DNA from 3 places in the Mixta mediterraneensis genome. Region 3 is predicted to be linked to each of the others. Evidence: predicted binding sites of a transcription regulator. Region 3 holds the regulator's gene; each other region holds the start of a gene.
What was found. Region 3 encodes PhoB, which activates phosphate uptake and scavenging genes when phosphate is short. Its sites were predicted from a motif close to CTGTCATAAAACTGNCNNAT; they were not measured.
Positions count from the first base shown of each region.

Region 1: rbsK (ribokinase) is a predicted target of PhoB. The motif match lies at 1,837-1,856, and genes of this name have one in related genera.
Region 2: opgB (phosphatidylglycerol--membrane-oligosaccharide glycerophosphotransferase) is a predicted target of PhoB. The motif match lies at 1,473-1,492, and genes of this name have one in related genera.

Region 1 covers NZ_JASUAZ010000043.1:15,934-19,217, forward strand. The annotation lists gene fucP (L-fucose:H+ symporter permease) at 1-849, opposite strand, end outside; gene rbsK (ribokinase) at 859-1,776, opposite strand; gene deoC (deoxyribose-phosphate aldolase) at 1,957-2,637, shown strand; gene deoR (DNA-binding transcriptional repressor DeoR) at 2,654-3,284, shown strand, end outside.
Region 2 covers NZ_JASUAZ010000039.1:17,085-20,368, forward strand. The annotation lists gene opgB (phosphatidylglycerol--membrane-oligosaccharide glycerophosphotransferase) at 1-1,386, opposite strand, end outside; gene QRY16_RS17345 (tautomerase family protein) at 1,607-1,996, opposite strand; gene QRY16_RS17350 (LysR family transcriptional regulator) at 2,119-3,039, shown strand; gene QRY16_RS17355 (glycosyltransferase family 32 protein) at 3,013-3,284, opposite strand, start outside.
Region 3 covers NZ_JASUAZ010000007.1:46,031-49,314, forward strand. The annotation lists gene sbcD (exonuclease subunit SbcD) at 1-858, opposite strand, end outside; gene phoB (phosphate response regulator transcription factor PhoB) at 1,112-1,801, shown strand; gene phoR (phosphate regulon sensor histidine kinase PhoR) at 1,816-3,129, shown strand; gene QRY16_RS06865 (PstS family phosphate ABC transporter substrate-binding protein) at 3,148-3,284, shown strand, end outside.

The sequences.
Region 1 (3,284 bases), on a different contig from region 3:
ATTGGTTGCGCCCAGCGTCAGCGCCAGACGGATGGTGAATGACCACACCGCCACCTGCATGCCGACATAGAGGAACTGCGCCATAATGCCACGTTTAAAATGGCGGTTATGGGCCAGATAGCGAAAGGTTTCACCCAGCGATGGCTGTGATTCTTTGCTGCTTTCCGGCTTGCAACGTGGATAGCGGGTAAACATAAACAGCAGCATGACCACCACTAACACCATTACCAGATATTTATACGGTTCCAGCGTGTGCTCCAGCATACTCAGACGAAACGCATGAGCCTGATCGACCGACATGCCTGCCATCTGGTTTGCCAGGCTTTCCCCATCCTGAAACACCAGATATTTCCCCAGCACGATGCCCATTAACGCCCCGATCGGATAAAACGTCTGGCTGATGTTCAGCCGCAAGGTGGCGCGATCGCGGTGACCAATCATTGAGCTATAGGTATTCGCTGCGGTTTCAAGGAAGCTCAGGCCAATGGCAATGGCAAAAATTGCCGCGAGGAACATGGTGTAAGTCGCCATATGCGACGCCGGATAAAACAGTACGCAACCGACAATATAGAGCGCCAGACCCATCAGAATGGCCAGCTTATAACTGGCTTTACGGATCACCAGCGAAGCCGGGATGGCAATCAGAAAATAGCCGCCATAAAAAGCACTTTGCACCAGGGCGCTGGCGAAATCGCTCAGGGCAAAAACGCTTTTGAACTGGGTGATTAAGATGTCGTTCAGGCTCGCGGCACAGCCCCACAAAGGGAACAGACAAGAGAGCAAAATGAACTGGAACAGCGGTGTTTTATTCAAATAGCCATCAGGTTGCTGAACAATGTTCTGTTGCATGACTCGACCTCAGTGAACGTTAAGAAAACGCTGGAAGGTTTCCGCGTCGGGATAGGAGCGCTGAGTACCGCGCTCCGTCACACTGCAGGCGGCATACGCTGACGCCTGCTGCATCGCTTCCAGGATATTGCCGGTTTTTACCAGCATGTAAGCAAAGCAGCCGATAAACGCATCACCGGCCCCACTGGTATCCACCGCCCTGACCGTTACGGGTGCGACCTGATGCAGATCATCATTGCTCATCCATAGCGATCCCCGGCTGCCGAGAGTGATGATCAGGTTTTTCAGCCCACGCTTAAGCAACGACTGCCCGGCAAGTTTTACCTCTTCATCGCTGCTGACCGGCATACCCGTCAAAATTTCGAGTTCGGTTTCATTCGGCATAAAAAAGTCACACTTGCAGGCGTACTGAATATCCAGATTCGCGACGGCGGGCGCAGGATTCAGGATGACCTTAATGTCATGCTGACGGGCGAAGTCGATCGCGTAATAGACCGTTTCAGGCGGAATTTCGAGTTGCAGGATCATAAGCTGACACGCTTTCAGCGCATCAGCCGCGGCATCAATATCGGCGGGTTTTAACTGCTGATTGGCCCCCTTAACGATCAGGATACGGTTCTGCGACTGCTCATCGACAAAAATTGGCGCGACGCCACTTGAAGTGCCAGGCGCGGTAGTGACATAGCGCGTATCCACACCTTGCTGTTGCAGGTTCGCCACCGTGTTAGGAGCAAACAGATCGTCACCGACTTTGCTGATCATCATGACCTTACCGCCCAACTTCGCCGCCGCAACGGCCTGATTAGCCCCTTTTCCGCCGCAGCCGATGGCAAAATCAGGCGCTTCCAGGGTTTCTCCCGCCTTCGGTAGGTGGTTGGTATAGGTGATGAGATCCACCATATTCGACCCAATAACGGCTATCTCCATCATTTTCTCCCGGGTAGTTTTCAATCTTTAAATGTTATAAAAGTAACAATAACAATTCACATAAGTTAATTTTGTGACAAAAACCACATCCTGGAATGGTTATTAAAACGGTAAAATGAAGATTGACGCGATAGCTCAGTGTTATTATTTTAACAAAACAACATCAAACTGGAGATTGTCATGACCCTGCCTGCTCTGAGCTACGCCGACTATATCGACCATACTCTGCTCGCCGCTGACGCTACCGAAGCGCAAATTTGTCGTCTCTGTGCCGAAGCCAGACAGCATCATTTTTATGCGGTGTGCGTGAATGCCGGTTATGTGCCACTGGCAGCGCAATGTCTGGCCGACAGTGAAGTGAAAGTCTGTTCAGTCATTGGTTTCCCGCTGGGAGCAACCCTAACCACGGTGAAAGTCTTTGAAACCCAGGCCGCCATTGCTGCGGGTGCGCAGGAGATCGACATGGTGATTAATGTGGGCTGGCTGAAGAGTGACAATATGGCGGCGGTGGCAGCGGAGATTGCTGCGGTGCGCGAAGTTTGCGGGGCGATCCCATTAAAGGTAATATTGGAAACCTGCCTGCTTGATCAGACGCAAATCATTAAAATTTGTGAGATTTGTCGTGATTTGCAGGTCGCTTTTGTGAAAACTTCAACCGGTTTTAGCCATGGCGGTGCGCGCATTGAAGACGTACAGTTGATGAAAGCCAGCGTGGGTGACAAGGTCGCGGTGAAAGCTTCCGGTGCAGTGCGCGATCGTCAAACGGCGCAGGCGATGATTGACGCGGGCGCAACGCGCATTGGCACAAGTTCCGGCATCGCCATCGTCTCCGGCCAGGCGCCTTCCACTTCAGGATATTAAACACACAGAGATGACCATGGAAACCCGGCGCGACGAACGCATTTATAAGCTGGCTCAGGCGCTTAAGCGCACCGACAAACTGCACCTGAAAGACGCAGCACAACTGCTGGGCGTCTCCGAGATGACCATCCGCCGCGATTTGACGGAGCCAGCCTCCACGGTAGTGCTATTGGGTGGTTATATTGTCAGCGATCCGAAAAGCCACGCCGGGCACTATTTCATCTCAGATCAGCACGGGCAAAATGCCGCCAGAAAGCAGCGCCTGGCGCAGGCGGCCGCCAGTTTGATTAGTGAAAATGATACGGTATTTTTTGATTGCGGCACCACGCTGCCCTATATCGCTGATGCCATTCCTGACACTTTGCCCTTCACGGCCATATGCTGCGCGATGAATACCTTTCTGGCATTGAAAGAAAAACCAGCCTGCAATGTGATCTTAAGCGGTGGAGAATTTCATGCCGATAATGCCCTGTTCACACCCATTGGCGCGCATTCCATCCTTGACGATCTCTGTCCGACCCTGGCGTTTATCTCGGCGGCCGGCGTCGATAAAGATCAAGGCGCAACCTGCTACAACATCAACGAATTAGCCATGAAACACCACGCGATGTTGCGTGCATGTCAGCGAGTGCTGGTGGCAGACAGCA
Region 2 (3,284 bases), on a different contig from region 3:
GATGGATGAAAGGCTGCTGCGGCCCAGGCCGATAGCTTTATCACCGCCAAGAATATCCAGTAGCGTTGCGCCGTTATCCAGCGTGCTGCGTTTGCTGTCGATCACGCTTGCCTGTGGGTGGTCACCGCGGATCACCATAAACAGGTCATGGCGCGGCTGCTTAATCAGATAGGGATGCGCGGTATTGTTCATCGCCAGATGATCGGAAGTCACCACGATCACCGTATTCTTAAACCACGGCGAAGCTTTAATGCGTTCGATCAGGCGCGCCACATGCTCCTGCGAGCAGGCAACCGCGCTGAAAGATTGGTTGGGTTTGCCGTCATAACTGTAGCTTTTGCGCTGGCAACTGCGTGAGATAAAGCCGTCGGGATGATGGGTATCCACTGTCAGGGTAAACAGCGCGAAGCGCTTTTGCTGGCGCGAAAGTTCTTCATATTTTTTAAACACCTCATTCATCACCGTGTCATCGTAATAGCCCCAGTTATTGCGATAGGCAGGGTCGGCGACGCGGTTTTTTAGCTCCTGCGAACCGTACATATTGTCTGGACTAAAACCATGTGATTTCAGAAACACATCTTTTCCAGCAAAGCGCAGATCAGCACCCTGAATAAACCAGTTTTCGTAACCGGAGTTTTTCAGGATGTCGCCCAGGCAGACATTCTGTGGATAGAAGCTGGAAAGTGCCGCCGATGCGTTGCCATCAAATGGCGCAAACAGCGGAATGCCGCATTGCGACGCGACCATACCTGCAATGGTGTAATCCGTGCCAGGCAACTGCTCGGTATGGCTAAAATCAATACTTTGCTCTTTCTCGCGACTGAGTTCAGGTGCGAGTCCAGGAAATGTCTGCTGATTAAAATAGGTACGTTCCAGGCTTTCGCCATAGATATACACCACATTTAGCCTGGGCTGATTAATATGGTTTTCGGGCACTTTATAGAAAGTATCGAAATCAGAATCCGCCAGCTGAGAATATGACGCGATCAGCGAAGTCATCTGACGAAACGCTGGCGTGGTTTGGACGGAACCGGCGGCACAGGCAAATGCCAGTAAACTCCAGCCAGGGTGATGGGGACGCTCGCGACGACGGAGCAGCCACGACAGCAGGCAAAAGAGTAAAAATAAGATAATGATCAGCCCGATAGCAGGCACGATATATTTACTGACACCTGCACCGGTCAGGCTGTTGGTCAGGGTACAGAGCACAGCATCGTTGATGCCGTCGCCGGTAAAATAGTCGCTGGCATACAGCGTGGCGTTAAGCACTACAAACAGAATAAGTAATAATAAAACAAGGATGAACCAGAATTTATTTCGCCCGGCTTTACTGGAATAAATTGCAATGGCGGCCAGAAACAATGCGACTGACACTAATTCGGACAACGTTAATTCCTCTTTTCACATGAATACGCACCCTGGCGCGCAATCGACCATTTTTTCAGAATGGTTTTTTCGACAATCTATATGGGCTGTCATAAGGCTGCAACATATCCAGCCAGATTTGTGCGGTGGAATAGAGAATGGCTTAACGCAGATTAGAGAGAAAAGGTGGTGACCTGACGGCGATCACCAACCGCCATCAGTGGAGGAGAGTAAATCCTTACTACAGCTTGCCGGTCAGATATTGCGCTTCACCATCGGCAAAGCTCCAGTCGCCTTTGCCATTGGTAATAAAGCTGATCATTAAATCATTTCCCTGCACGCCGCAGCTTTCGCGTAATTCGCGTGCCAGCTCAGCCATAAATAACTGCTTCTGCTCGCTGCTGCGCGGACTGGTATAGACGCGTACCATCACTAAATTATCGCTGCGGGTGAAACCCAGCCCGGTATCCTGAAAGACCATCTGATACCCTTTGTTTTCCTGAACAATTTGATAACGATCGCGCTCGGGTACTTTAAACGCCGTCAATACGGCACGATGCGCGGCGTCTAATAACGTGCGCAATTCGGACGGCGAACGGCCCTGAATAACATCAAATTGTAGTAACGGCATGGCGATTCCCCTCGGTTCTGAGTTAAATGATGACGAAAGCTGACAGGGCTATGCTGCCTGCTTTAACCCTGAAGAAAAAGCGCGTAACCTGAACTGATTATTCACTATATTGAACAATAATAATGAAAGAGATAAAAACTGATGCACTTTGGGGACACCTGCACTGGTTAACCGTGCTGGCAGAGCAGGGAAGTTTTACGCGTGCAGCTGAGCGGCTGGATGTCAGTAAAGCGGCGATGAGCCAAAAAATTAAAGAGCTGGAAGCAATGGCGGGTGTGTCACTGGTGCAACGCACTACACGCAGCGTGCGTTTAACCCTGGCGGGTGAAAAACTGGTGGAGGAACTGCGCGAACCGTTTTCCCGCATTGAACAGAGTTTTTTCAGCGTGCGCGATACTGCCGGGCCGTTACGCGGCTTAGTTCGCGTTACCGCGCCAGTGGCGTTTGCCCGTCAGCAGCTGGTGCCGATCGTCGGCGATTTTTTGCGTGAATTTCCGCAAGTCCGTTTGCAGCTGGACGTCACCGATCGCATCGTCTCACTCAGCAGTGAAGGCTTTGATCTGGCGATACGCCACAGTGATTCGCTGCCAGAAACGCATATCGCGCAGCCGCTGTGTGAAACCCGCACGCTGCTGGTGGCGGCGCCGGGATACCTGGCGCAGCAGGGTAATCCGCAAACGCCACAGGATTTAGCACGCCATAACTGTTTGTATTATCCGCGTGGTGTGGAATCACCTCGCTGGACTTTTGCGACAGCTCACGGTAAAGAACGCGTTCAGGTATGCATTCAGGGCTGCTTTGCCACCAATAATAGCGAGTCGATTCGCGATGCTGCATTACAGGGTCTGGGCATTGCCATGCTGCCAGACTTTAGCGCCAGCGAGGCATTAAAATCCGGCTTATTGCAGCAGGTTTTGGCTGACTGGCAGGCAGTAGAGGCTTTTGCTTCGCGGTTATGGATTGTCCGGCCATGGTCGGCGCAGGTGCCGCGTGCAGTCACTACTTTTGCGCACTGGTTACGCACGCGTTTTGTTGATAGCTGAAGGCAGCGCCAGCGGAACAGGCGATGCACTATGCATCATCTCGCCAATCAGGCTGGTGCGGTTATACAGACCAAGATGCAGATTAAAATCCAGGTGCAACCGCTCATTGCCGGTCAGTTTTATAATTGGCGGCGGCGTTTGAGGACGCTGCTGAAAAAGCACTGAGCGGGCAAATGCGTCACTGTTATCGGCATGCAGGCCCTGATAGTAATAAGCGTTGGCCTCGCCCTTGCGCAGATAAAAGT
Region 3 (3,284 bases):
CAGCGAGCCTTTGAGCATTTGCATGGGTTGAAACTGCGGAACCGCCAGCGGCGTAATGCTCTGCAAACCGTTAGGTGAAAAATCGAGCAGAAATACGCTTTTTTCCGTGCCCAGCTCATCAAAACTCAATGGGATCGGCGAACCGCTATAGCGAATGTGATCGCTATTGGCAACGCGCTGAGCACGATGAATGTGGCCTAATGCGATATAATCGGCGGCGGGAAAAGCGGAGGCGGGGAAGGCATCTAAGGTGCCGATATAAATATCACGTACCGACTCGCTTTTACTCACGCCCACGGTGGTGAGATGGCCTGTTGCGATAATGGGTAATGACAGCGCATGTGCCTGTGCGGCGCTAAAGCGACGTTGATAATGTTCCGAAATGGCTTCTAACAGGCTGATTTGTTTCTCACGGCCCGACTGACCGGCCCGACTGCGCATGATGTCGCGCGGACGCAGATAAGGGATAGCGCATAGCAGCGCGCCCGGCTCGCCGCGTCGCGTATTTAGCACCAGCACATCGTCGTTGCCCTGCGGCGTTGCGATCACACGGGTATTCAGGCAGGCGAGTAGTTCGCGTGATTCATTCAGCGTAGCAACCGAATCGTGGTTGCCAGCCAGCACAACCAGTTGGCAGCCACTGGGTTGCAGCGCCACCACAAAGCGATTAAACATTTCACGGGCATAGCTCGGCGGTGTCCCGGTATCAAACAGATCACCCGCCACAATCAGCGCATCGACCTGGTGCTGCTCAATATTTACCAGCAGCCAGTCAAGGAAAGCCTGATGTTCAGCTGCCCGGCTTTTATTATAAAAGAACTGCCCCAGATGCCAGTCCGCAGTATGAATGATGCGCATAAAACTCCCTGCCGTAACAAATCGCACGGCGATTATACCCATCATGTTTAAAGATGCAGGTGTCCGCTGACGGCTGCACAAAAAATTTTCGATAAATGCGCGACGGTGACCAAAAAGAAAAAATGCCGCGTTATTGTCATAAATGGCTATTAAAGCCTTGTTTAACGGGCTATGTTTTTCATAAAAGTGTCACAAATCTGACGCATAATGGCGCCGCAAATATCAAGAAGCCGTCATATCAGCAGGAGTACTAATGGCTAAGCGCATTTTGGTTGTGGAAGATGAAGCCCCCATCCGTGAAATGTTGTGTTTTGTCCTGGAGCAGAACGACTATCAGCCAATTGAGGCGGAAGATTATGACAGCGCGGTCGGGAAACTGATTGAACCCTGGCCAGATTTAATTCTGCTGGACTGGATGTTGCCCGGCGGCAGCGGCATACAATTTATTAAGCATCTGAAACGCGAAGCAATGACGCGCGACATCCCGGTAATGATGTTGACAGCACGTGGTGAAGAGGAGGATCGCGTTCGCGGCCTGGAAGTAGGTGCTGATGATTACGTCACTAAGCCATTTTCGCCGAAAGAACTTATGGCGCGTATTAAAGCGGTAATGCGCCGTATTTCACCAATGGCGGTGGAAGAGATAATTGAGATGCAGGGGCTAAGTCTGGATCCTTCATCGCATCGCGTTATGTCGGAAGCGACCCCGCTGGAAATGGGACCGACTGAATATAAGTTATTGCATTTCTTTATGACTCACCCGGAACGGGTCTACAGCCGTGAACAGCTGCTGAACCACGTTTGGGGCACCAATGTTTATGTTGAAGATCGCACCGTTGATGTTCACATTCGCCGTTTACGTAAAGCGCTGGAAGTCTCCGGGCACGATCGCATGGTGCAAACCGTCCGCGGAACAGGTTATCGTTTCTCTGCCCGCTACTAAACGGAGCCTTAACCGTGCTGGAACGCCTCTCCTGGAAGAGATTACTGTCAGAACTGGTATTGGCGTGTCTGCCTGCGCTGATTCTCGGCCTGCTATTCGGCTATTTACCGTGGTGGCTGTTGTTCAGCGTACTGGCGCTATTGGGGTGGCATTTTCATAATTTGATGCGCCTGTCGCACTGGTTATGGCTAGATCGCACCATGACGCCGCCCACCGGGCGCGCCAGTTGGGAGCCGCTGTTTTATGGGTTATATCAGATGCAGCTGCGTAACCGACGACGGCGCCGGGAGTTAGGCAGCCTGATCAAGCGCTTTCGCAGCGGTGCGGAGTCGCTACCGGATGCGGTCATTCTGACTACCGAAGAAGGCACCATCTTCTGGTGTAATGGCTTAGCGCAGCAACACCTGGGCCTGCGCTGGCCGGAAGATAACGGGCAGAACATCCTTAACCTGCTGCGTTACCCCGAATTTTCCCGCTATATTCGTAAATGCGATTTTGATAAACCCCTGACGCTGGTGCTAAATAATCAGCATCATATGGAATTTCGCGTCATGCCGTACAGCGAAGGCCAGTGGCTGACGGTGGCGCGTGATGTAACGCAAATGCATCAGCTGGAAGGCGCGCGACGTAATTTCTTTGCTAACGTGAGTCACGAACTGCGCACACCATTAACGGTGCTGCAAGGTTATCTGGAAATGATGAACGATTCGGTGATGAACGAAAAATCGCGTGGCAAGGCGTTGCATACCATGTCAGAGCAGACGCGCCGTGTGGACAGCCTGGTGAAACAATTGTTAACGCTGTCGCGCATTGAAGCTGCGCCAGTCATCGATATGAAAGAAAAAGTCGATGTGCCGATAATGCTCAAACTGCTACAACGTGAGGCTGAAACCCTGAGCGCCGGGCGTCACGAGATCCATTTTCACACCGATCCGCATCTGAAAGTGTTTGGCAACGATGAACAGCTACGCAGCGCTATCTCTAATCTGGTGTACAACGCGGTTAACCATACACCGGACGGCACGCGCATTGATATTAGCTGGTTGCGCGGCCCGCAAGGCGCGATATTCAAAGTGTGCGATAACGGGCCGGGCATTCCGCCAGAACACCTGCCGCGTTTGACTGAGCGTTTCTATCGGGTTGATAAAGCGCGTTCGCGTGCCACCGGCGGCAGCGGTTTAGGATTAGCTATTGTTAAACATGCGCTCAGCCATCACAACGCACGGCTGGACATCACCAGCATCCCTTACCAGGAAACCTGCTTTACCTTTACGCTGGCACCAAGGTTGATTGTCAGCGTCGGGATGCAGGAGAATGCCGTTCATTAACGGTTAAGGGACCTTCTCATGCGCACGTTTCTTTGCTCCCTCTTGTTTTTGCTGCCTGCGGTAACCCAGGCACAGCCGGGTACGCTTTCCGGCAATTTAAGCAGTGTCGGTTCAGACACCCTCGGTTATTTAATGACGTTATGGGGGGAGGGTTT